One region of the Ensifer sp. Root423 genome, then DNA from elsewhere that is predicted to be linked to it. Evidence: predicted binding sites of a transcription regulator. Region 1 holds the regulator's gene; each other region holds the start of a gene.
The links. Region 1 encodes PhoB, which activates phosphate uptake and scavenging genes when phosphate is short. Its sites were predicted from a motif close to TGTCATNNANCTGTCAT; they were not measured.
Positions count from the first base shown of each region.

Region 1 (7,732 bases):
GCTCGCCGAATACGGCCTCGTTGCCGCTCCGGACGCTGAGCGCGAAGAAATCCGCAAGGCTTTCTCTGCCGGCAACATGCTCTGATAATGACAAGCCCCGGCGCGATGTCTTCGCGCCGGGGCATGCCTTCATTCGATTTGCCGGCACCCATGACGGGCGATGCCGGGGAGACGTGCGGATGAGTACTTCGCTCCTTCTTTTGCTCATTATTGTTATTGGTTTCATTGCTTATTTTGCAGGCCGCGCCCGTTCGCTGGCGCAGTCCGGCGGCAAGCTCTCCAACCTGCATTCACTGCCGGGCTATCACGGTAGCTACGTCGCCATCTGGGCGATGCTTCCGGCCGCACTCGTTCTCGGCACCTGGCTGTTCGCCGCTCCCGTCTATATCGACGGAAGCACGCGCGCGGCCCTGCCGGATACCGTCCAGAGCCAGGGCCCTGCCGCCGTGCAGCTCGCGCTCGGTCAGGTCAAATCCGTTGCCGGTGGCCTTCTGCGCCTGAGCGGCGAGGAACTCGCAGCCCTTGAGAGCGGCTCCGCCAATCTTCGCGCGACGCTCGCGTCCAAGGGCGTTGCCCTTGCTGGCGAAGGCGATCCCTACATGGTCACCGTCGCCAAGCACTTCAACGCGATGACCGCGACCAACCGCTGGCTGATGACGGTCGCCGTTCTGCTGATCGCGATTGCCGGCGGCGTCTACGCCATCCGCAACGTCGCGACCCGCTTCCGCGCCCGCAACCAGGTCGAGCGGGTCATTCTCGGCTCACTGATCGTCGCGTCCTCCATCGCCATCCTGACGACGGTCGGCATCGTCGCCTCGATGCTGTCGGAAGCCGGACGCTTCTTCACCATGGTCTCGCCGTTCGAGTTCTTCTTCGGCACGGTCTGGGATCCGCGGTTTGCCGCTGCCGGCAGCGGCGGCGCTTCGGGCCAGTTCGGCCTCATCCCGCTTCTTGCCGGCACGCTCTACATCGCCTTCGTCGCCATGCTGTTTGCGGTGCCGATCGGCCTCTTCGCGGCGATCTACATGGCGGAATATGCAAGCCCGCGCCTGCGTTCGACCGCAAAGCCGCTGCTCGAAGTGCTCGCCGGCATCCCGACCATCGTCTACGGTTTCTTTGCGCTGGTGACCGTTGGCCCGTTCCTGCGTGACATCTCCGCCCAGATGAACGGTCTCATGACCGGCAACTACCAGAACTTCATCCAGGCACAGAGCGTTCTGACGGCGGGCATCGTCATGGGCATCATGCTGATCCCATTCGTGTCGTCGCTGTCGGACGACATCATCACCCAGGTGCCGCGGGCACTGCGTGACGGCTCGCTCGGCCTTGGCGCCACCCGCTCGGAGACGGTCAAGAAGGTCATCCTCCCGGCAGCCCTCCCGGGCATCGTCGGCGCGCTGCTGCTCACCGCCTCGCGCGCCGTCGGCGAGACCATGATCGTGGTGCTGGCAGCCGGTGTGGCGGCCCGCATGCAGATCAATCCCTTCGAGCCGATGACGACGGTGACCGTTAAGATCGTCAACCAGCTGACAGGTGACCTCGAGTTCACCTCGCCGCAGACGCTGGTGGCCTTCGCACTGGGCATCACGCTCTTCGTCATCACGCTCGGCCTCAACATTTACGCGCTCTACATCGTGCGCAAATACCGGGAACAGTACGAATGACCGACATCGCTTCCCCGACCGTCCGGATCTCCGCCCGTCCCGCATCCGCCAAGCGCGATATCGGCATCAAGCGTCGCTATGCTGCCGAACGCCGGTTCCGCTTCTACGGCATGGCCGCGATCAGCACCGGTCTCTTCTTCCTGGCATTGCTGTTGTGGACCGTCTTTTCCAACGGCTACACCGCATTCCAGCAGACGACGATTACGCTGCCGATCGAATTCACCGAAAAGGTCATCGACCCCAAAGGCGAACGCGCGACCGACGGCAAGGTGCTGATGACCGCCAACTATCCGCTGTTGGTGCGCGACGCGCTCGTCAAGCAGCTCGGCATCGACGCCACCAAGCGGCCGCAGGTCAAGCAGGCGACCGACATGGTTTCCGCGAGCTCCCGCACGCTCCTGCGCGACATGGTCGCCGCGGACCCGTCGATCATCGGCAAGACGGTTCCCGTCACGCTGCTGGCCGAGGCCAACATCGACTCCGCCTTCAAGGGCCAGATCGATCTCTCGGTCGATGAGGGCAAGCGCAAGGTCAAGGACCAGCAGGTCACCTGGATGAACGAGCTGGCGAGCGCCGGCATCCTGAAGAAGAGCTTCAACACCGGCATCTTCACCTTTGGCGCCTCCAGCCGTCCCGAAGCGGCAGGCGTCGGCGTCGCGGCCCTCGGTTCGCTCTACATGATGCTGATCGTGCTGGTGCTGTCGCTTCCGATCGGCGTCGCCGCCTCGATCTACCTCGAGGAGTTTGCGCCGAAGAACCGGCTGACCGACCTGATCGAGGTCAACATCAACAACCTCGCGGCCGTTCCGTCGATCGTCTACGGCCTCCTGGGTCTCGCCGTCTTCATCAACTTCGCCGGCATGCCGCGCTCGGCAGCCGTCGTCGGTGGCTTCGTGCTGACGTTGATGACCCTGCCGACGATCATCATCGCCACCCGTGCGGCGTTGAAGGCGGTCCCGCCGTCGATCCGCTCGGCGGCCCTCGGTCTCGGTGCGTCGAAGATGCAGACCATCTTCCACCACGTGCTGCCGCTGGCGATGCCGGGCATCCTGACCGGCACCATCATCGGTCTTGCCCACGCGCTTGGTGAAACCGCGCCGCTGCTCCTGATCGGCATGGTCGCCTTCGTCGTCGATTTTCCCGGTTCGCCTATGGAACCGTCGACGGCACTGCCGGTGCAGATCTACATGTGGGCCAACGAGGCGGAACGCGCCTTCGTCGAGCGCACCTCCGGCGCAATCATCATTCTTCTCATCTTCCTGGTCGTCATGAACCTTGGAGCCATTCTGTTGCGACGTCGCTTTGAGCGCCGCTGGTAGTGAGGTAATTACTATGAACATCATGTCAGAAGCAGCAGTCGAGAAGGCTCTGGATCAGAAAATGAACACCGTGCCCTACAAGATGATCGGCAAGGATGTGTCGGTCTATTACGGCGAGAAGCGTGCGCTTTTCGACGTCAACCTCAACATCCGCGAGAACACGGTCACGGCGCTGATCGGTCCTTCGGGTTGCGGCAAGTCGACCTTCCTGCGCACGCTGAACCGCATGAACGACACGATCGAGAACTGCCGCGTCACCGGCAAGATCACGCTCGACGAGGACGACATCTACGACCCGACGATCGACGTCGTCGAACTGCGCGCCCGCGTCGGCATGGTCTTCCAGAAGCCGAACCCGTTCCCGAAGTCGATCTACGACAACGTCGCCTACGGCCCGCGGATTCACGGACTTGCCCGCACCAAGGCCGACTTTGACGAGGTGGTCGAGACCAGCCTGCAGAAGGCCGGTCTGTGGAACGAGGTAAAGGATCGTCTGCAGGAGCCCGGCACCGGCCTTTCCGGTGGTCAGCAGCAGCGTCTCTGCATCGCGCGTGCCGTCGCCGTGAGCCCGGAAGTCATCCTCATGGACGAGCCGTGCTCGGCTCTCGATCCGATCGCGACGGCCAAGGTCGAGGAACTGATCCACGAGCTGCGCACGAACTTCACGATCGTCATCGTGACCCACTCGATGCAGCAGGCCGCCCGCGTTTCGCAGCGCACCGCCATGTTCCACCTCGGCAATCTCGTCGAGGAGAACGACACCGACAAGATGTTCACCAATCCGGATGACCAGCGCACCCAGGATTACATCATGGGCCGCTTCGGCTGAGGCCGCATAAGGCTGCAACAGTAACTGCAAAGCGCCCGTAAGGATCGACGATCATGTCCATGCATATCATGTCCGCCTATGACGAAGAACTGAAGTACCTGACGCGCCGCATCTCGGAGATGGGCGGCCTCGCCGAACAGATGGTCGCCGAGTCCGTTCGCGCGCTGGTCAACTCCGATCTGGCTCTCGCACAGAAGGTGATCTCGGACGACACCGTCCTCGACGACGCCGAGCGCCAGATCGGTGAGAAGGCGATCGTCACGATCGCCAAGCGTCAGCCGGTCGCCGCCGACCTGCGTGAGATCATGGGGTCGATCCGCATCGCCTCCGATCTGGAACGCGTCGGCGACCTCGGCAAGAACACCGCCAAGCGCGTGATCGCGGTCGCCGGCTCCGGCATTCCGCGCAAGCTCGCCCGTGGCCTCGAGCATCTGGCAGAGCTCGCTCTCGTCCAGCTCAAGGAAGTGCTCGACGTCTACGCCTCGCGCTCGCCGGAAAAGGCCAACAGCATCCGCGAGCGTGACGAAGAGATCGACGCGATCTACACCTCGCTGTTCCGTGAGCTCTTGACCTACATGATGGAAGATCCGCGCAACATCACGCCCTGCACGCATCTTCTGTTCTGCGCCAAGAACATCGAGCGCATCGGCGACCACGCGACCAATATCGCTGAGACGATCTATTACATGGCGACGGGTGCTCAGCCGGAAGGCGAGCGTCCGAAGGATGACACCACGTCGACGCTGGGCTCGGTCAACGACTGAGCGCCAAGCGCGCCGTAAGCATGCATGCCCTTTGAAATCTGATCCGGTCGCGGCTTCGGTCGCGGCCCCGAATTCCTGTATCTGAAGCATGCGGTTTTCGCCCCGCCTTTGAAAACGGCGGATGTGCTCCAGATTTAGAGTGTCTGAGCGCCGGCCGGGCCGATGAGCCCAAAGGCCGCCCGCGGTAAGGAGACGTTACCTGATGTTGCCAAAAATCGCCGTAGTCGAAGACGAAGAGGCGCTGAGCGTTCTGCTGCGTTACAATCTGGAAGCCGAGGGCTTCGACGTCGATACGATCCTGCGGGGCGACGAGGCGGAGATCCGGCTTCAGGAGCGGCTGCCCGACCTGCTTATCCTCGACTGGATGCTGCCCGGTGTTTCCGGCATTGAACTTTGCCGTCGGCTGCGCCAGCGTCCGGAGACCGAACGTCTGCCGATCATCATGCTGACGGCGCGAGGCGAGGAAAGCGAGCGCGTCCGGGGTCTGGCGACGGGTGCCGACGACTACGTGGTCAAGCCCTTCTCGACGCCGGAGCTGATGGCGCGCGTCAAGGCGATGCTGCGCCGGGCAAAGCCCGAGGTGCTCTCGACGCTGCTTCGCTGCGGCGACATCGAACTCGACCGCGAGACCCACCGCGTTCATCGCCGCAGCCGCGAAGTGCGCCTCGGCCCGACCGAGTTCCGTCTTCTGGAGTTCCTCATGTCCTCGCCGGGCCGCGTCTTCTCTCGCTCGCAGCTTCTGGATGGCGTCTGGGGGCATGACATCTATGTCGACGAGCGCACCGTCGACGTGCATGTCGGTCGTCTGCGCAAGGCTCTGAACTTCTCGAACATGCCCGACGTCATCCGCACCGTTCGCGGCGCCGGCTATTCGCTCGAAAGCTGAGCGGTCTGAAAGTCGCCAACAAAAAAAGGGGCCGATCGGCCCCTTCCTTTATCAATGCGGTCCAGCTTCTTAGCGAGCCCTGCGGCGCTCCCCCGACGGCTGGTAGGCCAGCCGAGCATGGAAGGTGCAGTAAGGCGAGGCTTCCGGGGAATCGTTGCCGCAGAAGTGAAACTCTTCCTTCAGCGGGTCGCCGATCGGCCACTTGCAGGTGCGCTCGGTGAGCTGGGTCAGCTCGAGGCGGCGCGACATCGGCACGACAACGTCGGTGCGGGTGCTGAAATCCTGCTCGGCAACGAGATCGACTTCGATTTCTTCCTTGAGAACGACAGCGCCGGCCGCGCGTGCAACCGGGCGGGTCGAAACGCGCGAAGCGTAGTTCGGTGCGCGCGGTGCCGAAGTCGGGCGCTTCGGACGGGCTGCCGTCGTGGTGCTGCCGCCGGCCTTGGCGCGACCTGGCAGGCTCAGGCGGTGAACCTTGCCGATGACAGCGTTACGGCTGACGCCGCCGAGCTGTGCCGCGATCTGGCTTGCGCTCAGGCCCTCGGACCAAAGCTTCTTCAGTTTCTCCACCCGCTCGTCAGTCCAGTTCATTTCTGCACTCTCCGTTCTCAGCGTTGGGGATGGCAGAATCCCTCACCGCACCCCGGCTAAACCCCGGGGTTGCAAACGCGATAACTCTTTTGGTGACTAGGTCCGCCGCATGCGTCTAGTAATTGAATGTTAACGTACTGACCGCTGGACTCTGTGGCAAGAGTCCCGGGAATCAGGCCGAATCGATTTCGTAGTTTTCCCCAACTTGCTCGGCCAGCGTTGCATTTTTGCAAGCCCTCCCGGACGATTTTTCTGCTGCCAGGAATCGACCCTTGATGTTGCGCTGCAAGGCTTGGTTTTGTTGACATTGCAGCGCGAAATGGGAATAGTGCCTGCGCCGCCGAAAGGCGGCATTTTTGATTTTTATCGGCCCGCGTGAGGCGCGGGATCGATGTCGATCTGGAGTGAAGGAGAGCCTCGCATGACTGCAACCACGCCGCTTTATGATACCTACATGCGCGCGCCGTTGCGTTTCGAGCGAGGAGAGGGCGCCTGGCTGATCGCCGAAGACGGCACGCGTTATCTCGATTTCGGTGCCGGCGTTGCCGTGAACTCGCTCGGCCACGCGCACCCGCACCTGGTCGAAGCGCTGAAGGCGCAGGCCGACAAGGTCTGGCACCTGTCCAACCTTTATGAAATTGCGGGCCAGGAAAGCCTCGGCCGCCGGCTGACGGCGGTGACCTTTGCCGACAAGGTCTTCTTCACCAATTCGGGCGCGGAAGCGCTGGAATGCGCCATCAAGACGGCACGGCGTTACCACTTCTCCAAGGGCCACCCGGAGAAGTTCCACGTCATCACCTTCGAAGGCGCCTTCCACGGCCGCACGATCGCGACGATCGCCGCCGGTGGTCAGCAGAAATACATCGAAGGTTTCGGGCCGAAGGCGCCGGGCTTCTACCAGGTTCCGTTCGGCGACATCGCCGCGGTCAAGAATGCGATCACCGAGGAAACCGCAGCGATCCTGATCGAGCCGATCCAGGGCGAGGGCGGCATCCGTCCGGCGACCAAGGAATTCATGCAGGAACTGCGCGCGCTCTGCGACGAGTTCGGCCTGCTTTTGATCCTCGACGAGGTCCAGACCGGCGTCGGCCGTACCGGCAAGCTGTTTGCCCATGAATGGGCGGATATCCGTCCGGATATCATGGCGGTCGCCAAGGGTATCGGCGGTGGCTTCCCGTTCGGCGCCTGCCTCGCGACTGAGGAAGCCGCATCTGGTATGGTGGCGGGCACGCATGGCTCCACATATGGCGGCAACCCGCTGGCCATGGCCGTCGGCAACGCCGTGCTCGACGTCGTTCTGGCCGACGGATTCCTGACGCATGTGCGCGATGTCGCGCTGGTCTTCCGCCAGGGCCTTGCGTCGCTCAAGGACCGCTTCCCTGATGTCATCGAGGACATCCGCGGTGACGGTTTGATGCTGGGCATCAAGGTGAAGGGCCCTTCGGCCGATCTGCTGAAGGAAATCCGCGCCGAAAAGCTCCTGGCCGTGCCGGCGGGCGAAAATGTGCTGCGTCTGCTGCCGCCGCTGACCGTGACGGCGGAAGAGGCGCGCGAGGGGCTCGCACGTATCGAACGCGCCGCCGAGGCGGTTCGCAAGGCAAGCGGCAACGCCGCGGCCTGAAGGTAGCGACCCAGGGACGACTAAGGCGTTAGAATGACCTTCGTGCGGGCACGTCGAT
Region 1 covers NZ_LMEG01000012.1:200,738-208,469, forward strand. The annotation lists gene ASD01_RS13595 (substrate-binding domain-containing protein) at 1-85, shown strand, start outside; gene pstC (phosphate ABC transporter permease subunit PstC) at 180-1,664, shown strand; gene pstA (phosphate ABC transporter permease PstA) at 1,661-2,983, shown strand; gene pstB (phosphate ABC transporter ATP-binding protein PstB) at 2,997-3,812, shown strand; gene phoU (phosphate signaling complex protein PhoU) at 3,863-4,576, shown strand; gene phoB (phosphate regulon transcriptional regulator PhoB) at 4,779-5,462, shown strand; gene ASD01_RS13625 (GcrA family cell cycle regulator) at 5,532-6,053, opposite strand; gene ASD01_RS13630 (aspartate aminotransferase family protein) at 6,475-7,674, shown strand.

Region 2 (7,732 bases), on a different contig from region 1:
CCAAAGGCACCGTTGAAGGAACCGACCGCGGTGCGGCCGGCGCTGGCGATCACGATGGAGGGATTGCTCATGGGACGTTTCCTCAGATCTTCTTGCCTAATGCAGGCAGACTGGCAAAGCGCGCGACGCAAGTCAAACGCCTTGATGCAGTGCCACAAAAGCGTCACCTAAAACGCAACCGCAAGATTTTGCACTTGCGTCGCCGCAACGCACAAAGACATTGTCAGCGGCGCGCTTTTGCGGATACTCTGAAAAACGCAATAAAGACGGGATGATGGGGGAGAGGAGACCCTGATGGCGAAGCACGAAGGCCAGATCGTTATCAAAAAATATGCGAACCGGCGGCTCTACAACACCGGGACCAGCACCTATGTCACGCTCGACGACCTGGCTGTGATGGTGAAGAAGGGTGAGGACTTCATCGTTCAGGATGCAAAATCCGGCGAGGACATCACCCATTCCGTGCTGACGCAGATCATCTTCGAGCAGGAGTCCAAGACCGGCAACACGCTGCTGCCGATCTCCTTCCTGCGCCAGCTGATCTCGTTCTACGGCGACCAGATGCAGATGGTGGTGCCGAGCTATCTCGAACACTCGATGCAGGCTTTCACCGAGCAGCAGTCGCAGATGCGCGAGCAGATCAACAAGGCCTTCGGCGACACGCCGCTCGGCAAAAACCTGCAGGTTCCGCTGCAACTTGTCGAAGAGCAGGTGCGTCGCAACACCGAGATGTTCCATCAGGCCATGCAGATGTTTTCACCCTTCATCACCGCGCCGCCCGTGAAGGAAACGAAGAAGGCCGAAGCCAAGGATATCGACGAGCTGAAGGAGCAGCTTCGCGCGCTCCAGACCAAGCTCGACAATCTCGGCTAAGCAGGACCACCAGGCAGGAAAACGGTTCCTGCCTTCACCTCACCTGAACAGAGATCGCGGAAATCGGGGCGGCGTCGCCCCGAACCGTCTGGACCTAGAGGCCGATCGACACGTCCCGGCCGGCCGAGCGCATCGACACGGCAAAGCCGGCGATAACATCGATGAAGCTGATGGTCATCAGGATGAAGAAGAGCTGCGTTGCCGCCGGTGCGAGCAGCAGAAATTCGATCAAAAAGACGATGAACAGGATCATCGAGAGCAGATGATCCATCAGTGCGCGGCTGCTCGTGCGCGTCGCTTTCAGCAATTCGACGAAGAGCAGCAGCAGGGCGCCGACGATCAGAAGGTCGCCGAAGCGCATCGTCCAGGTCGCGCCTGATAGCATGGAGAGCGACACCATGTCGGCGTTCAGGCCGGCGAGGCCGCCGAACATTCCGATCATCGCGAGATTGTAGATTGCAAAAGGCAGGATCAGCAGCGGTATGGCAGCAAGCATCAGAACTCCTTGACCGCGTTTATGGTGGACCATGTTTATGCGGCGTCGTCACGCAAGGCGCCAGCGATACCACGGCGTCCAAGCAAGATCATGTCAGATGCAAAACAAAAGGGCCGGCAGAGCCAGCCCTTTGAACCTAATCCGCGAACGGAAACGCTTATGCGCTTTCCTTCGGGGTCAGAACCTGACGGCCACGGTACATGCCGGTCTTCAGGTCGATGTGGTGCGGGCGACGCAGTTCGCCGGAGTTCTTGTCTTCGACGTAGGTCGGGGTCTTCAGAGCGTCAGCCGAACGGCGCATGCCACGCTTGGACGGGCTCGTTTTTCTTTTAGGTACAGCCATTTCATTCTCCACTTATCGGGCAAACACTGTTCAGCAGCCGAAATGGCCGTGTAAAACAGATGTTAATCACGGAAATTTGGCGCGCTTATACATGGACAACTGCCGTTTGACCAGTCCCCACGGGCAATTTTTCGACTCGACCTTTTCAGACCTCGTCTTCGGCGACGACCCACGGCTCTGCGCGGGCGGCCTCCTCCCATTTCAGGAACGCCGGATGTGCCTTCACGCGGTTCATGTAGCCGAGCGTTTCTCGATCCGCAACGAGATCGTAGACGTCGAAGCGGTTAACCACAGGCGCGTACATCGCATCGGCCGCGCTGAAGGACCCGAAGAGGAACGGGCCACCGGAACGCGCAAGCGCCTCCGTCCAGATCTGCTCGATACGTGCCACGTCCGCGCGGACGTCCGCGCCAACGTCCAGCGCCTGCTTTGGCCGACGGATGTTCATCGGGCAGGCACCACGCAGAGCGCGAAAACCGGACAGCATCTCCATCGAATAGCTGCGCGCCCGGGCGCGCGCCTGAGGGTCGGCCGGCCACAGCCCGGCGTCGGGAAAGAGTTCGGCGACATATTCGATGATCGCCAGCGATTCCCAGATAAGCAGGTCCCCGTGGCGCAGCAGCGGCACCTTTCCGGTCGGCGAGATCGCCCGGATCTCCGGATTGCCGGCGGCGAAATCGAACGGAATGACCACGTCCGAGAAATCGATGCCGACTGCCGTCATCGCGATCCATGGCCGCATCGACCAGGACGAATAGTTCTTGTTGCCGACATAGAGTGTAAGTCCGGTCATTTCTGTTCCTTGATTGCTGGTCTCTCCGAGAAAACGATCAGTTCCTCGAAATGGTTCATGTCCTCGAACGAGCAGAAGGCCGGCGGATCGAGCGCGATCACCGGCGCCTGCTCGCGCAGAAAAGCGAGCTGCTCGTCCAGCATCGCCTGCCAGCGCGGCAGCGCCGCATCGTCGAGCCAGTCGACGGGGTAGGCATAGGTGATGTGGAATTGGTAGTCGTCATGATCCGGATGTCGATAGCCGAAGGCTTCCGCGAAAGCGTCGCGCCAGGCCTTGAGACAGGCGCGGTCGGCGGCACCGTCGCCTTCGAGTGCAAGGCCCGTCGGCGTGATCCCGGTCACGCGGGCGCGGAACTGCTCCAGCGGCGCAAAATGCGCAAGCCGTTCGCGGTAGTACGCCGTCATCACCTCGATCGGCGTATCGAGCGGCATGCCAGCCGGCCAGTAAGGGAGCTTCCGGCGGTGTTCGATGATGCCCTGGAAGATCGTCATGTGCAGGCTGGACGGTTGGGTAAAGGCGAACTGCCGCGCCTCGGGCATCGCCATCAACCGGTCGCGCACCGCAAGCACGGCGGCCTCGGACGGCGATCCGGCGGCAACGTGAGACACGACCGTGTTGCCCGGTTCCAGCAGGAAGAGGCCTTGGGTGTTGTAGCGCGTGCCGAGATGTCTCGGCGGGGCATCGTTGGCGCTGCGGCCAAGGGCGAGAAGCGAGGGGGAAATCAGGGTCATGGAGCAATCGGGCCTTTCGAAGGGAGAGAGGCCCAGATGGCAGAACTCTACAACGCGAGCATGACATCGCCCGACGAGCCCATCCAATGAAAAGGTCTGATCCTAATTATAAAGGCAGGTGATGTAACCGCCGGAGCGGCTGGCGCGGCGCTCGATCAGGTTCGCCAGACGCTTGAGACCGCGGCCTGGTTTTCCGGCGTTGCGCTCCTTCGGATTGGGCAGCGACACCGCAAGCAGCGCCGCCTGCCGGCGCGAGAGCTTCGACGCTGAAACCCCGAAATGATGGCGGGCGGCCGCCTCGATACCATAGATCCCGTCGCCCCATTCGGCGATATTCAGATAGATCTCCATCATCCGCCGCTTGCTCCACACGAAGTCGGCGGCGACCGCCAGCGGCAGTTCCATGCCCTTGCGCAGGAAGGAACGACCGTTCCAGAGATAGAGGTTCTTGACCGTCTGCATCGGAATGGTGCTCGCGCCGCGGGTGGATTCCCCTTCGAGCGCATCCTCGACCACGCCCCGCATCTGGCCCCAGTCGACGCCGTCATGGGCGCAAAACTGCCCGTCCTCCGACATCATCACCGACTGCACGAGAACCGGGGCGATATCATCGAACTCGACCCATTGCCGATCGTAGCCGCGCAGCAGCACGAGATCGCGCAGCATGAGCGTCGAGACGGGATGGATGAACTCCACCAGGTAGAGAACGATCAGCGCGTAGGGAAGGACGAGAAAGCCCAGGACAGCCAGGACGATCTGGCGGCGACGCGTGCGCAACGTCCGGCGAAGCGAAGACCAGCGACTGGAAGGCAATTCGCCCTCCTCGCGCGCTTCCGGAACGACGTTCGCGGCCTGACTGTTCACCTCGCTGTCCATCCGCTTCTCTTAGTGCATGCGCAGGCAGAGTTGAACGGGCTTTCTGGCAAAAGGCAAGGCGCGGAGAAGGCTGTCCCAGGGAAAGCGCGCGGCTGCGACACGAATCCCCGTTGAAAGCCCTCTTCGCCCATGTCAAAGAGCGCGCATGAGCCAGGACACATCGCCTTTTACCCGTCGCCTCGCCACCAATGCCCGCACCGTCGAGGGTCTGCTGGAACGTCTGCTCGGCCAGACGACGGAAGCCGACGAAATCGCCCGGCCGGCAAACCTGCTCGCGGCCATGCGCCACGGCGTGCTGAACGGGGGCAAGCGTCTGCGCCCCTTCCTGGTGATCGAATGCGCCGATCTGCTCGGCGGCAATCGCGATGCGGCCTTGCGCGTCGGCGCGGCACTCGAATGCGTGCATTGCTATTCGCTGGTCCATGACGACCTGCCGGCGATGGACGACGACGACATGCGCCGCGGCCAGCCGACCGTGCACAGGGCCTTCGATGAGGCGACGGCGATTCTTGCCGGCGACAGCCTGCTGACCTTTGCCTTCGATATCATCGCAGCACCCGAGACAGCGCTTTCGGATGCGCAGAAGGTGGAACTGATCCTGGCGCTCGGACGCGCCGCCGGCCACGGCGGCATGGCCGGCGGACAAGCGCTCGACCTGGCCGCGGAAAAGTCGCCACCGGACGAGGCCGGGATCGTCACGCTGCAGGCGATGAAGACAGGTGCCCTGATCCGCTTTGCCTGCGAGGCTGGCGCCATCGTCGCCGGCGCCGCGAAGGAGGACCGCGCGCGGCTTCGCGCCTTCGGCGAAAAGATCGGCCTTGCCTTCCAGCTTGCCGACGACCTGCTCGACCTTACCGCGGATGCTGAGACCATGGGCAAGGCAACCGGCAAGGACGCCGCCCGTGGCAAGGGCACGCTGGTCGCGCTCAACGGCCAGACCTGGGCGGAAGACCGGCTGGAGCAACTGGTCGCCGAAGCAGAAGCGCTGCTTGCGCCCTATGGAGTGCGCTCGGCCATTCTCGTCGAAGCCGCCCGTTTCATCGCCAATCGCAGGAGCTAGATCCATGAGCAAATACTGGTCGCCGATCGTCTCCAAGCTGAAGCCCTACGTGCCTGGCGAACAGCCGCGCATCGCCAACCTGGTGAAGCTCAACACCAACGAATGCCCCTACGGTCCGTCTGAGAAGGTGCTCGACGCGATCGCCGCGGCAGCGAGCAGCGATCTTCGCCTTTATCCGGACCCGCTGGCGCTGAAGCTGCGCCAGGCCATCGCCGTACGCTATGGCGTGACCGCCGAAGAAGTCTTCGTCGGCAACGGCTCGGACGAGGTGCTGGCGCACATCTTCGCCGGCTTGCTGAAGCACGACGCGCCGCTGCTCTATCCGGATATCTCCTACAGCTTCTATTCGACCTATGCGCGGCTCTTCGAGATCGACACGGTCGAGATCCCGCTCAGCGATCGCTTCGAGATCGATCTCGCCGACTACGACCGGCCCTGCGGCGCGATCATCCTGCCGAACCCGAATGCCCCGACCGGCATCGCTTTGCCGCTCGCCGACATCGAGCGGCTGGTCGCAAGCCATCCGGACCAGCCCGTCGTCATCGACGAGGCCTATGTCGATTTCGGCGGCCAGTCGGCCGCAGAACTGGTTTCGAAATACGAGAACCTCTTGGTCGTCCAGACCTTCTCCAAGTCGCGCGCACTTGCGGGCTTGCGCGTCGGCTTCGCCATTGGCCAGCGCCCGCTGATCGAGGCGCTGGAGCGGGTGAAGGACAGCTTCAACTCCTATCCGCTCGGCCGTCCGGCCCAGGCCGGCGCCATCGCCGCGATCGAGGATGAAGCCTGGTTCGAGGACACTCGCGCCAAGATCATCGCGTCGCGCGACCGGCTCACGGCCGAACTGACAGCGCGCGGCTTCGAGGTGCTGCCTTCGTCGGCAAACTTCGTTTTCGCACGGCATCCCGGCCATAGAGGAGAAACGCTGATGAAGGCGCTCCGCGAGCGCGCCGTGCTGGTGCGCCATTTCGCCAAGCCGCGCATCTCCGATTTCCTGCGCATCACCATCGGCACCGATGCCGAATGCGCGCGCCTGATCGAGGCGCTAGACGAGATCCTCTAAGTTGTCTCGGTGACATTTTCGCCGTTTCAAACAAGCGATGGACTGATCTAGCCTCCGGCGACCGAGCCGGAGCTTGTCTTACATGTTCGACCTGACGCCCTATCTGCCGCAGCTTCTCATTGCCTGGACCGCCTATCTGATCGCGACCGCATCGCCGGGGCCGGCGATCCTGGCGATCATCACCACCTCGGTCAGCCAGGGACGAAAGGCGGGCCTGGCGCTTGCCCTTGGCGTTCTGACGGGAAGTTACACCTGGGCAATGCTGACGGCCTCCGGTCTCTCGGCGCTGATCCGCGCCTATGGCCACGCGATCATCGTCTTGAAGATCGCCGGCGCCTGCTATCTCTTCTGGCTCGCCTATAACGCGCTACGCGCTGCCATGCGCAGCGACAAGAGCGCGATCGTGCCGACGGCAAAGGTGCAGACCTCGCTGAAGCGGCTCTATCTCAAGGGGCTCGGCATCCACCTGACGAACCCCAAGGCGATCTTCTCCTGGATCATGCTGGTGTCACTCGGCATGCCCGCGGGCGCGCCGGTCGGCGTTACCGCCACTTTTATCGGCGGCTGCATGGTCTTGGGTCTGATGACCTTCTGCGGCTTTGCGATCGTCTTCTCGCTCACGCCGGTACACCGCGCCTATCTGAAGTCCAGGCGGCTGATCGAAAGCCTGATGGCCGGTTTCTTCGCCTTTGCCGGCTTCAAGCTGCTGACATCACGGCTCTGAGGCCACAGCGTAGACAAAGCGCGGCTGCTTACTCAGCGGCCGCCTGACCGCGGCCGTAGCGCTTCTCGATATAATCGGAAACCAGCGTCTCGAAGTCGCCGGCAATGTTGGGGCCGCGCAGCGTCATTGCCTTCTCCCCGTCGATGAATACGGGGGCGGCCGGCATTTCGCCGGTGCCGGGCAAAGAGATGCCGATGTCGGCATGTTTGCTTTCGCCCGGGCCGTTGACGATGCAGCCCATGACCGCGACCTTCAGGCCCTCGACGCCGGGATACTTCTCGCGCCAGACCGGCATGTTGCGGCGGATGTCGTCCTGGATCTTCTGGGCGAGTTCCTGGAACACCGTGGACGTGGTGCGTCCGCAGCCGGGACAGGCGGCAACAACAGGGATGAACTGACGGAAACCCATGACCTGCAGCAATTCCTGCGCCACCTGCACCTCGCGGGTGCGGTCGCCGCCGGGCTCAGGCGTCAGCGAAATGCGGATCGTATCGCCGATGCCCTGCTGCATGAGGATGCCGAGCGAAGCGGACGAGGCGACGATGCCCTTCGTGCCCATGCCGGCCTCGGTGAGGCCGAGATGCAGTGCGTGGTCCGAGCGGGCCGACAACATGGCATAGACGGCGATCAGGTCCTGAACGCCGGAAACCTTGGCCGAAAGGATGATGCGGTTGCGCGGCAGACCGATCTCTTCGGCGAGTTCCGCCGAGAGCAGCGCCGACTGCACGATCGTCTCGCGCGTCACCTCTTGCGCCGTCAGCGGAAAACCGTTCGCC
Region 2 covers NZ_LMEG01000034.1:59,319-67,050, reverse strand. The annotation lists gene ASD01_RS23920 (acetyl-CoA C-acetyltransferase) at 1-71, opposite strand, end outside; gene phaR (polyhydroxyalkanoate synthesis repressor PhaR) at 295-873, shown strand; gene ASD01_RS23910 (membrane protein) at 968-1,369, opposite strand; gene rpmF (50S ribosomal protein L32) at 1,527-1,712, opposite strand; gene ASD01_RS23900 (glutathione S-transferase family protein) at 1,858-2,505, opposite strand; gene ASD01_RS23895 (DUF1868 domain-containing protein) at 2,502-3,236, opposite strand; gene mtgA (monofunctional biosynthetic peptidoglycan transglycosylase) at 3,339-4,112, opposite strand; gene ASD01_RS23885 (polyprenyl synthetase family protein) at 4,258-5,172, shown strand; gene hisC (histidinol-phosphate transaminase) at 5,177-6,232, shown strand; gene ASD01_RS23875 (LysE family translocator) at 6,315-6,956, shown strand; gene ispG (flavodoxin-dependent (E)-4-hydroxy-3-methylbut-2-enyl-diphosphate synthase) at 6,985-7,732, opposite strand, start outside.
Region 2: a site for PhoB is predicted at 3,286-3,302, ahead of ASD01_RS23895 (DUF1868 domain-containing protein). Genes of this name have one in related genera too.

Region 3 (7,732 bases), on a different contig from region 1:
CTCCTGGAAAGCCGGCTCGTGCCTGCTGCTTAGATATATAAATTGAAACGATAGATTGATACAAAAGAACGATTTTACAGATAGATGTTTCCGCCCCATTGTCGTTCTCGAACACGCCAACCGCGAGGACGGACAATGCCAAACACCGCTTCTGAAAGAACCATCGCGCCCCTGGAAACACCGAGGCTGGGCGAGCCCTATCTCTTGACGCCCGGCCCGCTAACCACGGCCTATCGGGTTAAGGAAGCCATGCTGCGGGACTGGGGTTCCTGGGATGGCGATTTCCGGGCAATGACCGCCAAGCTTCGCCAGGAACTGCTCGAGATTGCCGGCGATGCCAAGGGCGAGTTCGATTGCGTGCCGATGCAGGGCAGCGGTTCGTTTTCGGTCGAGGCGATGCTCGGCAGCTTCGTCCCGAAGGACGGCCGTGTGCTGGTGCTGATGAACGGCGCCTATGGCAAGCGCATCGCCCAGACGCTTTCCTATCTCGGTCGTGACCATGTGACGATCGACAAGGGCGACTACATGCCGCCACGCGGTCCGGAGGTTGCAGCAGCGCTCGATGCCGACCCTGGAATCACCCATGTCGTGATCGTCCATTGCGAAACGAGCTCCGGCATCCTCAACCCGTTGAAGGAGATTTCCGACACAGTCTATTCCCGCGGTCGCAAGTTGCTCGTCGACTCCATGAGCGCCTTCGGCGCAGTGCCGGCCGGTATCGGCGATTTCCGCTACGAGGCGATCGTTTCTTCCGCCAACAAGTGCATCGAGGGTGTGCCGGGCTTCGGCTTCGTTATCGCCCGCAAGAGCGAACTGGAGGCAGCCAAGGGGCGCAGCCATTCACTCAGCCTCGATGTGCATGCCCAGTGGGACTACATGAACAAGACCGGCCAGTGGCGCTTCACGCCGCCGACCCACGTTGTCGCGGCGTTCCTGGAGGCCTTGCGTCTGCATCGGGAAGAGGGCGGTGTCGCCGGTCGCGGAGCCCGTTATGCCCGCAACCGCGACGTCATGGTCGCGGGCATGCGCGAGGCCGGTTTCGAGACGTTGCTTGCCGACCAGTGGCTGTCGCCGATCATCGTCACCTTCTTCAGCCCGGCCCACCCGGCCTTCGCCTTCGACCGCTTCTACGACCTGATGAAGGACAAAGGCTTCATCATCTACCCGGGTAAGCTGACGGTGGTCGACAGTTTCCGCGTCGGCTGCATCGGTCGCATGGACGAGCATGTCATGCGCCGCGTGGTCGAGGCCGCCCGCAACTCACTCTCCGAAATGGGCGTCGACAGCGCCGCTCCCCCGGCCGTCGCCCTTGAAGAACGTCGCCGTCTCGCTGCCTGAACTGAGGAAATTACGATGAACAAGATGTCCAAGATCACCGTTACCGCCAACCGTCGCACCTATCCCTGGCCGAATGTCCCGGCCATCGCCATCTGCCTCGACGGCTGCGAGCCGGCCTATCTCGACGAAGCCATCAAGGCCGGGCTGATGCCGACGCTCGAGCGCATCCGCAAGACCGGGACGGAGCGCACCGCGCTCAGCGTTATCCCGAGCTTCACCAATCCGAACAACCTTTCCATCGCTACCGGCCGGCCGCCGGCGATCCACGGCATCTGCGGCAACTATCTCTACGAACCGCAGACGGGTAACGAAGTGATGATGAACGATCCACGCTTCCTGCGCGCCCCGACCATCTTCAAGGCATTCTACGATGCGGGTGCGAAGGTCGCCGTGGTGACGGCGAAGGACAAGCTCAGGGCGCTGCTCGGCCACGGGCTGAAGTATGACGAGGGCAGGGCCATCTGCTTCTCGTCTGAAAAGGCGGACAAGACGACCGAGGCGGAAAACGGCCTCGACAATGCCTCGGCCTGGCTCGGTCGCGCTGTACCGGAAGTCTATTCGGCCGATCTCTCCGAATTCGTCTTTGCCGCCGGCGTCAAGCTGCTCAAGGAATTTCGGCCGGATGTCATGTACCTGACGACCACCGACTATGTGCAGCACAAATATGCGCCGGGCGTACCCCAGGCGAACGCCTTCTATGAGATGTTCGACAAGTATCTGACCGAACTCGACGCGCTCGGCGCGGCCATCATCGTCACGGCCGACCACGGTATGAAGCCGAAGCACAAGGCGGACGGTTCGCCGGATGTCATCTACGTGCAGGACCTGCTCGACCAATGGCTCGGCAAGGACGCCGCGCGCGTCATCCTGCCGATCACCGACCCCTATGTCGTGCATCACGGCGCGCTCGGCTCGTTTGCCACGGCCTATCTGCCCGAAAGTGCGGACAAGGAGGAGATCATCGAGCGGCTGCAGGCGATCGAAGGCATCGACGTCGTGCTCTCCCGCCCGGAAGCCTGCGTACGCTTCGAGCTGCCCGACGATCGGATCGGCGATCTCGTGCTGATCTCCTCGGAAAACAAGACGCTCGGCACCAGCGAACATCGCCATGATCTGGCGGCGCTGAACGAACCGCTGCGCTCGCATGGCGGCCTGACCGAACAGGCGGTGCCTTTCATCGCCAACCGCAAACTGCCCGAATTGCTGACATCCGCGTCGTTGCGCAATTTCGATGCGTTCTACTACGCGCTCGTCGCAGCCGCCCAGACAACGCACTAGGGAGGGAGCGATGACCAAGGTGGAAACAGCATTTGCAATTCGCCACGAGCCCATGCGGATCGCCGGCAAGACAGTCGATACCGAAGGGCGCATCGAGGTGCGCTACCCTTTCAACGATGCGGTGATCGGCACGGTGCCTGCGGGCAGCGCCGAGCATGCGCGCAAGGCCTTCGAGATCGCGGCCGCCTACCAGCCGAAGCTGACGCGTTACGAGCGTCAGCGCATCCTGCTCAAGGCTGCGGACCTGCTCGTTGCCCGCAAGGAGGAGATCTCTGATCTGATCACGCTGGAGCTCGGGATCTCCAAGCAGGACTCGCTCTACGAGGTCGGCCGCGCCTTCGACGTGCTGACGCTCTCGGGCCAGATGTGCATTCATGACGACGGCGAGATCTTCTCCTGCGACCTCACACCACACGGCAAGGCGCGCAAGATCTTCACCACGCGCGAACCGCTCAACGCCATTTCGGCGATCACGCCGTTCAACCATCCGCTCAACATGGTGGCACACAAGGTCGCGCCGGCGGTTGCGACGAACAATTGCGTTGTGCTCAAGCCGACAGAACTGACGCCGATGACGGCGCTTATCTTCGCCGACATTCTCTATGAGGCCGGCCTGCCGCCGGAAATGCTCTCGGTCGTGACCGGCTGGCCCGCCGATATTGGCATGGAGATGATCACCAATCCGAACTTCGACCTCATCACCTTTACCGGCAGCGTTCCAGTCGGCAAGCTGATCGCGGCCCACGCCCACTACAAGCGGCAGATCCTGGAGCTCGGCGGCAACGACCCGCTGATCATCCTCAACGATCTGTCGGACGACGATCTCGCAAGAGCCGCGGATCTGGCCGTTGCCGGCGCGACGAAGAACTCCGGCCAGCGTTGCACCGCTGTGAAACGCATCCTCTGCCAGGAGAGCGTTGCCGACCGCTTCGTGCCGCTGGTGCTCGAGCGAGCGAAAAAGCTGAGGTTCGGCGATCCGATGGACCGGGCGACGGACCTTGGCACGGTCGTCCATGCCAAGGCGGCGGAAGTCTTCGAGCGGCGGGTGCACCGGGCAGCGGAAGAAGGGGCGGAGATCCTCTACGATCCCGGCCGTAAAGGCGCCCTCTTGCCGCCAATCGTTGTCGACCGCGTTAAGCATTCGAGCGAACTGGTGATGGAAGAAACCTTCGCGCCGATCATACCGATCGTGCGCGCGCCCGATGATGACGACGCGCTGATCGCGCTCTCGAACTCAACCGCCTTCGGCCTTTCTTCCGGCGTCTGCACCAATGACTTCCGGCGAATGCAGAAATACATCGCCGGGCTGAAGGTCGGCACGGTCAACATCTGGGAAGTGCCGGGTTACCGGATCGAGATGAGCCCCTTCGGCGGCATCAAGGATTCCGGCAACGGCTACAAGGAAGGCGTCATCGAGGCGATGAAGAGCTTTACCAACGTCAAGACATTCTCCTTGCCATGGTGATCTCAAGCGTTTCCCCCGCTGATTCACCCCTCTGGGAGCCGCCATGGCGGCTCCCTTTTTATTTGCTCCCGCAGCGTCGCGGGGCTCTGCGCGACGCGCAATCTTAGATCTGCTCCTTCATCCGGCAGATTGTGCGAAATCGTATCGAAACCTGCCGCCGCCTTGGTCAAGCGCGGTTTCCATGCCCAGTTCTGCGGCAGAACATCCATAGTTTTTTTCTTCTAATCGATAAGAATAATAAATTTTACTTACAGGAAACCGCTGCGCAGAATGTTTCCCGAAGCCGATCACAACAGGGCAACGACAAGATTGTCCGCCGCGCTTCCCCGGTTTTACCAGGACCTCAGAGGAGAACTTCAATCATGAACAGACGCATGCTCTTTGTGCTTGCCGGCGCCGTTTCCGCTGTGCTTCCTGCCATCGCTGCCGCTGAAACACAGCTCACCGTCTACACCGCCGTCGAAGCCGTCGACCTCGACTGCTACAAGGCGACCTTCGAAAAGGCCCACCCGGACATCAAGATCAACTGGGTGCGCGATTCCACAGGCGTCATGACCGCCAAGCTGCTTGCAGAAAAAGACAATCCGCAGGCCGATGTCGTCTGGGGGCTCGCTGCAACCTCGCTGCTTCTCTTGAAGACCGAAGGCATGCTGGAACCTTACCAGCCCAAGGGCGTCGAGACGCTCGACCCGAAATTCGTCGATAAGGACACGCCGCCGAGCTGGGTCGGCATGGACGCCTATGTCGCGGCTCTTTGCTACAACACGGTCGAGGGCGAAAAGCTCGGCCTCAAGCCGCCGACGAGCTGGAAAGACCTGACGAACCCCGAATACAAGGGCCACGTGGTGATGCCGAACCCGGCATCCTCGGGCACCGGTTTCCTCGACGTCTCCGGCTGGATGCAGATGTGGGGCGAGGAGAAGGCCTGGGACTACATGGACAAGCTCCACGAGAACATCTCCGCCTACACCCATTCCGGCTCCAAGCCGTGCAAGATGGCAGGCGCCGGTGAAGCCGTCATCGGCGTGTCCTTCGAGTTTCCGGGCGCCAAGGCCAAGAGTGCCGGTGCACCGATCGACATCATCTTCCCCGCCGAGGGTTCGGGCTGGGAGGCCGAGGCAACCGCAATCATCGCTGGCACGGCAAACCTCGAAGCCGCAAAGACGCTCGTCGACTGGTCGGTCACCAAGGAAGCGAACGAAATGTACAATGCCGGCTATGCCGTCGTTGCCTATCCGGGCGTCGCCAAGCAGGTCGAGCACCTGCCCGACGACATCGCTTCCCGGATGATCGTCAACGACTTCGAGTGGGCTGCAAACAACCGCTCTGACATCCTCAAGGAATGGCAGAAGCGTTACGACGCCAAGTCTGAACCGAAGAGCTGAGCCTGATCGGCCGGGCGCAGCGCCTTTGCGCTGCGCCCGATCGCATTTCTCGGAAAGAAAATCCCTCAAGCCAGCGGAGCTTGCAGATGAGGCATGCCCTGTCGATCGAACCGACGCCCACCAGCCGTCAGCACTTCGCCGATGACGCGGCCGCGGAGCCGGCCCCCTACTTGCAGATCTCGGATCTCTGGAAGACCTATGGCGATTTCGTCGCGCTTCGCGACATTTCGCTGTCGATTGCCAGGGGCGAGTTCGTCTGTTTTCTCGGCCCGTCCGGCTGCGGCAAGACGACGTTGCTGCGAGCCATCGCCGGTCTCGACCTGCAGACGCAAGGCACCATCCTGCAAGACGGCCGCAATATCTCGACGCTGCCGGCTTCTAGCCGCGACTATGGCATCGTCTTCCAGTCTTATGCGCTCTTTCCCAATCTGACGATCGAGCAGAACATCGCCTTTGGCCTGGAAAACACCGGCCGATCGAAGGCGGGGGTCGCATCCCGGGTCGCCGAACTCTTGGAAACGGTCGGCCTTTCGGCGCACGGCAAGAAGTATCCGGCCCAGCTTTCCGGTGGCCAGCAACAGCGCATCGCGCTTGCCCGCGCCATCGCCATCTCGCCGGGGCTATTGTTGCTCGACGAGCCGCTGTCGGCACTCGACGCCAAGGTTCGCGTGCACCTTCGCCATGAGATCAAGGCGCTGCAGAGAAAGCTCGGTGTGACGACCATCATGGTGACGCACGACCAGGAGGAGGCCCTCGCCATGGCCGACCGGATCGTCGTCATGAACCACGGCGTCATCGAGCAGGTCGGCTCGCCGACCGAAATCTACCGTCATCCCGAAACGCTGTTCGTCGCCGACTTCATCGGCGAGACCAATCAGTTCGAAGCCCGGGTTCTTGGAGATGACGAAGTCGAGATCGGCCACTCCGCCTTTTGCTGTTCGACGGAGGATTTTTCCGCCGGCCATGCGGCAACGGCGGTCGTCCGCCCGGTCGACATCATTCCCCACGGAGCCGATGCCCATGCCGTCAACGCCAGCGACCGGCCGGCCACACCGCAGAACCTGATCGATGCCGAGGTGCGCGAGATGGAGTTCCTCGGCATGTTCTGGCGCACGCGCCTGACGGCCCCGCGTCTCGGCGAGCGCACGCTGGTTGCCGACTTCTCCGTCAACGCGGTGAGACGCCTCCGGATCGAAACCGGCGGCGCCATCCAGGTGGAGATCCCGCGCGAACGCCTGCTGCTCTATCCGAGGGGGGCTGGACGATGAACATGGTTCTGGAAGCACCCCACCTTCCCCTGATCGGCAAGCGGCTGCGCCAGGAATCCTCCAAAGACGACCGCATCAAGCTCGGCTTCATGGCAGTCATCGGGCTATATCTGGTCGTCGCGCTTGGCGCGCCGCTCTTCGTCATGCTGTCGAAGTCGCTGTCGACCTACCGGTTCGAGCTTTCGGCTTTCGAGTTCCAGGTGAGCGACGAGACGGGGGCGAACTGGGGGCCGGTCGTCACCGCCGAAGACCTGAACCGGGAACTCGGGGCGGTGACGGAAGCCGAGCTTTCCAGCAGTTCCGACGGACGGCTCGCGGCCACAAAATTATTCCCGGATTTCAAGTTCCGCAGCCCCGTTCACTACCGTATTCGCGGGACGAACGACGATGCCGCCTTCCTGGTCGGCTCCACCCTCGAAAAGGGGACTGAGTGGCGGGACTATGATTCCGGTACCTTCCGGCGCGTCGTGCTGCGACCCGCGCGCGCTCTGGGTTTTACGAACTTCACGACCTATTTCTCGACGCCGGCGCTTGCGCAGTCGATCTACAATTCCGTGCTGATGGCGGTGATCAGCACGGTGTTCACGATCTCGGTCGCCTTTGCGCTTGCCTACGGCCTGACGCGCAGCTGCATGCCGCTCAAAGGGCTTTTCCGCGGCATCCTGACGATCCCGATCCTGGTGCCGTCACTCTTGCCGGGCATTGCACTCGTCTATCTCTTCGGCAATCAGGGCATCTTCAGGGATTGGCTTTTTGGCTATTCGATCTACGGGCCGATCGGCATCGTCATCGGCTCTGTTTTCTTCACCCTGCCGCATGCCTTCCTGATCATCCAGACGGCGCTCTCGATTGCCGATGCTCGCCACTATGAGGCGGCCGCATCGCTCAAAGCCAGCAAATGGCGGACCTTCACGACCGTCACGGTGCCCGGCGCGCGCTTCGGCATCGTCTCTGCGGCCTTCGTCGTCTTCACGCTTGTCATCACCGATTTTGGCCTG
Region 3 covers NZ_LMEG01000003.1:104,249-111,980, reverse strand. The annotation lists gene ASD01_RS06385 (Na/Pi cotransporter family protein) at 1-33, shown strand, start outside; gene ASD01_RS06380 (2-aminoethylphosphonate--pyruvate transaminase) at 136-1,338, shown strand; gene phnA (phosphonoacetate hydrolase) at 1,354-2,616, shown strand; gene phnY (phosphonoacetaldehyde dehydrogenase) at 2,627-4,081, shown strand; gene ASD01_RS35385 (hypothetical protein) at 4,105-4,290, opposite strand; gene ASD01_RS06365 (putative 2-aminoethylphosphonate ABC transporter substrate-binding protein) at 4,444-5,466, shown strand; gene ASD01_RS06360 (putative 2-aminoethylphosphonate ABC transporter ATP-binding protein) at 5,553-6,734, shown strand; gene ASD01_RS06355 (putative 2-aminoethylphosphonate ABC transporter permease subunit) at 6,737-7,732, shown strand, end outside.
Region 3: a site for PhoB is predicted at 4,371-4,387, ahead of ASD01_RS06365 (putative 2-aminoethylphosphonate ABC transporter substrate-binding protein). Genes of this name have one in related genera too.

Region 4 (7,732 bases), on a different contig from region 1:
GCGTGATCATGAAAGACCTCCTTTCATTCACGTCCGGTATCCGCGCCCACAGACTGAAAAGAGGTGTGGCAACCAAGTTCAGTGAGACAGGTGGGCCTTGCCCTTCCCGCGGATCGGATGCGCCCTGCGAACGACCTCATCGCTAGCATGGCCTCGATATACTTGTCCAGCGCGGTCAGCTTTCCCGTTCGTAGCGGACGAAGGCGAAACGATCGCCCGTGGGCGCCCAGTTGGGAACGTTGATCGTCCCCTGCCCGCCGAAGAGCTCGAACAGGATGCGGGCATTGCCCCCGTCCAGGTCCATCAGCCTCAACCGGACATCGAGATCCCTCGGATGATCGAAGACGTCGCCGTCATAGGAAAGCACAAGCAGATGCTTACCGTCAGGCGACGGATGCGGAAACCAGTCGCCATAGGGGCTGTCGGTGATGCGCGTGACGTCGCTACCGTCCGGGCGGATCCGCCAGATCTGCATCTGGCCGGTACGGCTCGAGTTGAAATAGATCCATTCGCCGTCTGCCGACCAATCGGGCCCGTCGTTGCGGCCCTCCCCATGGGTGAGCCGCCGCTCCTCGCCGCCGTCGACGGAGATCGTATAGATGTCGAAGACCTGGTCGCGGATGCCGCAATAGGTCACCGTGTTCCCGTCGGGCGACCAGCCGTGCCAATAGGAAGGCAGGTTGCGGGTGACGAGCCGCGGCGTGCCGCCTTCGGCCGGCAGCAGGTAGATCGCCGATTTCCCGAACTCGGTCTTGTCGCTGATCGCGATCGTCGTGCCATCCGGGGAGAGGCCGTGGTCGTTGTTGCAGAGCGTCGCAAAACCGGTATCGATCTCCACCGGTTCGGAACCATCGAGGCCAAGCCGATAGAGCCTGCCGTCACCGTTGATGATCAGATGTGAGCCGTCCCGCGACCAGTTCGGTGCCTCGACCAGCCGGTCCGTCTGCCAGACAACCCGCGTTTCACCTGTTGCGATGTCATGGATTTCGACGGAACTGCGCATGCTCTTCTCTCCCGGACGAGGCCGCTATTTCTTGTCTTCACCCGCCGGCAGGGTCGCCAGAACCTTGGAACAGACCGATTGCATCAGAACGGAATTGCGTCGGTCCCGCCAGTCGGTGACCAGACCCCAGGCCAGCAGGAGCAGGATACAGATGAAGGCAACGCCGACGACGGTGAGGCTTCCGGTCGCAAGGCCATAGACCCCAAAGATCGCAGGCGTCGCGAAATAGCCGATCTGCGCCGATAGCTGCCGGCCGGCGGAAACGTCGCTTGCCGACCACAGTCGCAGGAGCCGGATTTCCTCGTCCGTAAAATCTGGACGGCCCTGTCGGCCGTCCGTCTCTTCGGAGAGGATATCCATCGCCTAGCCCCGGTCGCGGAAGCGGTTGGTGATCGGGTAGCGGCGGTCGCGTCCGAAGTTCTTCTTGGTGATCTTGACGCCCGGCGCCGATTGCCGGCGCTTGTATTCGGCGATGTAGAGCAGATGCTCGACCCGGTGTACGGTCACCTCGTCATGGCCGCGGGCGACGATCTCGTCCGTCCCCATTTCCTTTTCCACCAGGCATTCGAGAATGTCGTCGAGCACCGGATAGGGCGGCAGCGAATCCTGGTCCGTCTGGTTGGGACGAAGCTCGGCCGAAGGCGCCTTGTCGATAATGTTCTGCGGAATGACGATGCCGGAAGGACCAAGCGCGCCCGGAGGAACCGTGGTATTGCGCCAGCTCGAGATGGCATAGACCTGCATCTTGTAGAGGTCCTTGATCGGGTTGAAGCCGCCGTTCATGTCGCCATAGAGCGTGGCATAGCCGACCGACATCTCCGACTTGTTGCCCGTGGTCACAACCATCGAGCCGAACTTGTTGGAGATCGCCATCAGGATCGTGCCGCGGGTGCGGCTCTGCAGGTTCTCCTCGGTGATGCCTGATTCCGTGCCTTCGAACGTATCGGAGAGTGCGCTGAGGAACCCTTCGACCGGCTCGGAGATCGGCACGATGTCGTAACGGCAGCCGAGGGCCTCGGCGCATTCCTTGGCGTCCTTCAGCGATTCCTGCGAGGTGTAGCGGTAGGGCAGCATGACCGTGCGCACCCGCTCCTCGCCGAGCGCATCGACGGCGAGCGCTGCGCAAATGGCGGAATCGATACCGCCGGAGAGGCCAAGCACGACATTCTTGAAGCCGTTCTTGTTCACATAGTCGCGGAAGCCGAGCATGCAGGCGCGGTAATCCGCCTCCTCCCGCTCCGGCAGGCGCGACTTCAGGCCGTGCTCGCAATGCCAGCCGCTCTCGCCCTTCTTCCACTCCACGATCGAGATAGCCTCTTCGAACTGGCTCATCTGGAAGGCGAGCGACTTGTCGGTGTTGAAGGCGAAGCTGGCGCCGTCGAAGACCAATTCGTCCTGGCCGCCGAGCTGGTTGGCATAGATCATCGGCAGGCCGGTCTCGATCACCTGCTTCAGCACGACCTGATGGCGCACGTCGACCTTGCCGCGATAATAGGGCGAACCATTCGGCGACAGCAGGATTTCAGCACCGCTTTCGGCCAGCGTCTCGCAGACGCCGAGATCGCCCCAGATGTCCTCGCAGATCGGAATGCCGATGCGCACACCGCGGAAATTGACCGGTCCCGGCATCTCGCCCGGATCGAAGACGCGCTTCTCGTCGAACTCGCCATAGTTCGGCAGATCGACCTTGTCGCGGATCGCGATCACCTTGCCATCGTCGAGTACTGCCACGGCGTTATGTCGGCCGGTCTTCGACAGGCGCGGGAAGCCGATGATGACGCCCGGGCCGCCATCGGCCGTCTCGGCGGCCAGCTTTTCGACGGCCTGGAGGCAGGCCTTGAGAAAGGCCGGCTTCAGAACAAGGTCTTCCGGCGGATAGCCCGAAATGAACAGCTCCGTCAAAAGCAGGAGATCGGCGCCCTGTCGCGCCGCATCGGCGCGCGCCTCACGCGCCTTGGCCAGGTTTCCGGCGATGTCGCCCACGGTCGGATTGAGCTGGGCTACGGCGATACGAAGGAGCGAGGGGGCGTTTTTATGGGCGGTCATGAGCGGGCCTGTCGGTCTGTCCTGAACGATTGCATCTGACTTTCGCAATGTTCTTTAGCGCAATCTGCGGAAAAATACCCACAGCCAATCGCAGCCACGCGAAAAAAACCGAAAACTTCTGTTTTTCCCGGTCCTTATACTGGGCCGTTCGTGCGGCTTCACGCCACGAAAAGCCACCCTCCATTCCCGTTAAGAAACCATTCATCCCCTGTTCAAAATGACGGGCGTATGACAGTTACACGACGCATTTATGAAATTGGAGAATATGTTGGCCAGTATCGATTCCGCTGTCGCGCGAGGCTCACGTGTCTATGCCGATCGACCCGGCTTCGCCGCACGGCACGCCAAGACGCTCGCTTCCACGCGCAGCGCCCTGTTCTCCCTGTTCGTTGCAACTGCCCTTGTCTTCGCCGTTGAACTGATCGTCCGTCAGTCGCTGACCGATACCCTATCCTATGTCCTCGACCCGACGCGCCCGGCGCTGACGACCATCGGCATATTCTTTCTCATTCTGCTCGCTGTCGACGGTATTTTCGGCCGCGAGCACAAGTCCGCCGTGGTGATCGCGCCGCTGGCACTTCTGCCGGCCGTCATCTGCCAGCAGAAGCAGGTGTTCCTGTCCGATCCGCTCTATCCGACCGACTTCCTGTTCGGCCGCCAGATCATGGAGCTGATGCCCGTGCTGGTAAAGGACCGTCCGTGGACGGCGGTCGGCATCGCGGTCGGCCTGGTTGCCACCGTCGTCGCCATCGCCCTCCTGTTGCGCTTTGCCTGGCGGACCTTCCCGAAGCTGACGACCCGCGAGCGTGTCGCCCGCCTCGCCTTCGCGCTGCCGCTGCTCGTCGCCTTCTGGAACATCATGGATTACAACCAGTTCTCCTGGATCCGTGATCGCCTGAAGGTCATCCCGATCATGTGGGACCAGACCGAGAACTATAAGCACAACGGCTTTGCGCTCGCCTTTGCGATCAACCTGCCGATGGCCAATGTCAGCGCGCCCGCCGGCTACATGGCCGACGCGATCGACCGCATTCCGGTGAAGCCGCTTCCCGCCGGCACCTCGCACCGCGGCAAGCCCGACGTCATCGTGCTGATGAGCGAATCCTTCTGGGATCCGACCCGCCTGCCGAACGTCAAGCTGTCGCCCGATCCGATGCCGACGATCCGCGAAATGCAGTCGGGCAACGTCTTCTCGCCGGAGTTCGGCGGCATGACCGCCAATGTCGAGTTCGAGGCGCTGACCGGCTTCTCGAACGCGTTCCTGCCCTACGGCAGCATCCCGTACCAGCAGTACATCCGCAATCCGATCCCGTCGCTTGCCACCTTCTTCCGTGGCGAAGGTTACGTCTCGCGCGCCATCCATCCGTTCCAGAGCTGGTTCTGGAACCGCACCGCCGTCTACAAGGCATTCGGCTTCGACATGTTCAAGTCGGAAGAGAACATGCCGCCGATGCAGAAGCGCGGGATCTTCGCCTCGGACGACTCGCTGACCAACGAGATCATCCGCCAGGCCGACGCGATGGACGACCCGTTCTTCTTCTTCGCCGTCACACTCCAGGGCCATGGCCCCTATGAGGCCAACCGCTACGCCAACAACACCATCAAGGTCGAAGGCGACCTGCCCGAGGCCGACCGCCAGGTGCTTGCCACCTACGCGCAGGGCATCAAGGAGGCTGACGACAGCCTGAAGAAGCTGATGGACTGGGCCAAGAACCGCGATCGCGAAACGGTTATCGTGCTTTTTGGCGACCATCTGCCGCCGCTTAACACCGTCTATACCAGCACCGGTTTCATGAAGGGTGTGACGGCGGAGCGCAAAGGTTCGAAGGAGCAGATGAAGGCGCAGCATGAAACGCCGCTCGTCGTCTGGTCGAACAAGACTGGCCCGAAGAAGAACGTCGGCACCATCAGCCCGGCCTTCCTCTCCTACCAGATCCTCAAGCAGTCCGGTTACGAGCATCCCTACTACACCGGCTTCCTCGGCAAGGTGTATGACCAGTACCGCGTCGTCGACCGCTACATGCTGATCCGCAAGAATGGCAAGGAAGTCGCCGAGTGGTCGCGCCAGCCGAAGGTGCCGGCACTCCTGCGTGACTACCGCTTCCTGCAACACGACATGATGTTCGGCGACCGCTTCTCGACCGACCGGTTCTTCAAGTCACACGCTGATCTCTTCGCCAGCGTCGAAACCCACTGATCGAAGACCGGAGCGGCCAGCAACCGCTCCGGTCCTTGCGGCATTTTCGCGTACCGCCTGATTTCCTTGCGGCGCTGACGCGCTAGATTGTCTCCGGCCAACTCCGGAGATCGCCATGCCGCACTTCAATGACATATCGAAACAGCTTTTCGGCAAGCCGCTCAGCGAGCTCGGAGAGATCGAGCGCCGCATTCTTACCCATGCCCGGGACCGACGCACGCTCGCCACCGATTCACATGCCGCCTTCACGGCACGGCTCTCCTTCGGCGACAGGCTCGCAGACAACATCGCCCGCGTCGGCGGCTCCTGGAGCTTCATCATCGGCTTCTGCGGCTTTCTCGTCTTCTGGGTTTTGCTGAACACCATTCTGCTCGCCACCGGCGCCTTCGATCCCTACCCCTATATCTTCCTCAACCTGATGCTTTCGATGCTCGCCGCGCTGCAGGCGCCGGTCATCATGATGTCGCAGAACCGCCAGGCGGAGCGCGACCGCTTCGCTGCCTCGAAGGACTACGAAGTCAATCTCAAGTCGGAAGTCGAATTGATCGCACTGCATCACAAGGTCGACGACGTGTTGCTGCGCGAGATCTCCGAATTGCGCGCGGACCTGGCGACGCTCAACCGGCAGCTCGAACGCTATCGCACGCCCCCCGGACAGGAGTGACCGGACCCCGGCCGAACCGGGACGATGCGCTGACGATAGGCAAGCCGGCCCTCGCGCAGATTTCGGCGCCCGGACGCGGACGCGCGCAGCCGCCGCGACAGGGCGAAAACTAGCTCATTATCATAAATACTAATTCAACTGTGAATACACATTTTGCAACATTCGCGAAATGCATTGGGATTCAACAACTTATCGGAGTATGAAAAAATTAATATTTGAGGATCACGTTATGGGTGCAGGGACATTCGAGAAATACAGCAACGTGGGTACGCGGAGATGCTGCAATGTCCAACTTCAAGCGCCTGTTAGGCGGCCGGGACGGGGCCGCTGCGATCGAATTTGCAATAATAGCACCACTCTTCTTCATGTGCGTGCTGACCCTGATCGCCTATGGCGTCTATCTCAGTGCCGCCCATTCCATTCAGCAGATTGCTGCCGATGCCGCCCGCACAGCCATCGCCGGCCTCTCCCAAACCGAGCGTGAACGGCTCGCGACCGACTATATCCGTCGCACGACGATGGATCAGGCCTTCATCAAGTCGTCGCGCATGACCGTCACCGTCAGGGACGACGCCAACAACGCAAACCAGTTCACCGTCCGGATCAAATACGACGCCGGCGACCTGCCGATCTTCAACCTGTTCACATTCGCCATGCCGAGCGAACAGATCGAGCGCTTCGCAACCATCCGCATCGGAGGGGTCTGATATGCTGTGGAAACCCATGCGCTCCCTCGCCCGAGCCCGTAGCGGCAATATCGGTATCTCGGCCGCCCTGGCCATGCCGTTGGTGATCACGTCCATGGCCCTTGCGATCGACTACGGCTACCTGACCGTCCAGAAGCGTGAAATGCAGTCTTCGGTCGATCTCGCTGCGATCGCGGCAGCGGCCAACGTCTCCGCCGCCGAGAAGGCCGTGCTCAACCACTTCGCCAACAATGGCCTGAACTACGGCGTATCGACGCCGAACGGTTTGTTGACCATCGACGGCAAGACCCTGCCGCCCGGTGACATCAGCACCGCCAAGCTTGATGGCGTCGCGACCGTAGCGCGCGGGCGCTACGTCCCCGATCCGTCGGTCGATGCCGGCCAGCGCTTTATCAAGGACGCCACGCCCACGGACGCCGTGCAGGTGATGCTCGAAAGGAAGGGCGACATCTTCCTCGCCTCGATCTTCAGCGCCCCGCCGGACCTCAGCGTCTACGGCACGGCGGCGAGTTCGAAAATCGCGGCCTTCTCCGTCGGCTCCCGTCTTGCAAGCCTCAATGATGGGCTGCTCAACTCCATCCTCGGGCAGATGCTCGGAACGACGATCTCGCTCAAGATCATGGATTACCAGGCGCTCATCGACGCCGACATCGATATCCAGCCGTTCCTGAAGATCATTGCGACCAGGCTCAACCTGACGGCGGCGTCCTATGAAGACGTACTCAAGGCAAACCTGACGATGCCGCAGCTGCTTGCCTCCATGCGGCTCGTCCAGGGCCTGTCCGGAACGGTCACGGCCGCACTCAAGAGCATCGAGCTTTCGACCTCGAACGACAAGCGCACCTTCACCTTGGCGCAAATCCTCAACCTCGATCCGAAGAAGAGCCTGCAGGTCGACGCTGGCTCCGATTGGGCGATGCGCGTAAGCGCGCTGCAGATCGTGTCGGCGGCTGCAGCCATCGCCAATGGCGAAAACCAGATCGCCCTCAATGCCGTGGCCGGCCTTCCGGGGATCGCATCTGCCAAGGTCAAGCTTGCGATCGGCGAGCCGCCCGTCGAAACGCCAAGCCACCGCCTCGGCACGCCTGGCGCAGCAATACGCACCGCCCAGACCC
Region 4 covers NZ_LMEG01000001.1:747,090-754,821, reverse strand. The annotation lists gene ASD01_RS03765 (ankyrin repeat domain-containing protein) at 1-10, opposite strand, end outside; gene ASD01_RS03760 (TolB family protein) at 176-1,003, opposite strand; gene ASD01_RS03755 (hypothetical protein) at 1,028-1,363, opposite strand; gene ASD01_RS03750 (NAD+ synthase) at 1,367-3,049, opposite strand; gene ASD01_RS03745 (LTA synthase family protein) at 3,318-5,246, shown strand; gene ASD01_RS03740 (DUF1003 domain-containing protein) at 5,362-5,910, shown strand; gene ASD01_RS03735 (TadE/TadG family type IV pilus assembly protein) at 6,195-6,617, shown strand; gene ASD01_RS03730 (TadG family pilus assembly protein) at 6,619-7,732, shown strand, end outside.
Region 4: a site for PhoB is predicted at 3,267-3,283, ahead of ASD01_RS03745 (LTA synthase family protein). Genes of this name have one in related genera too.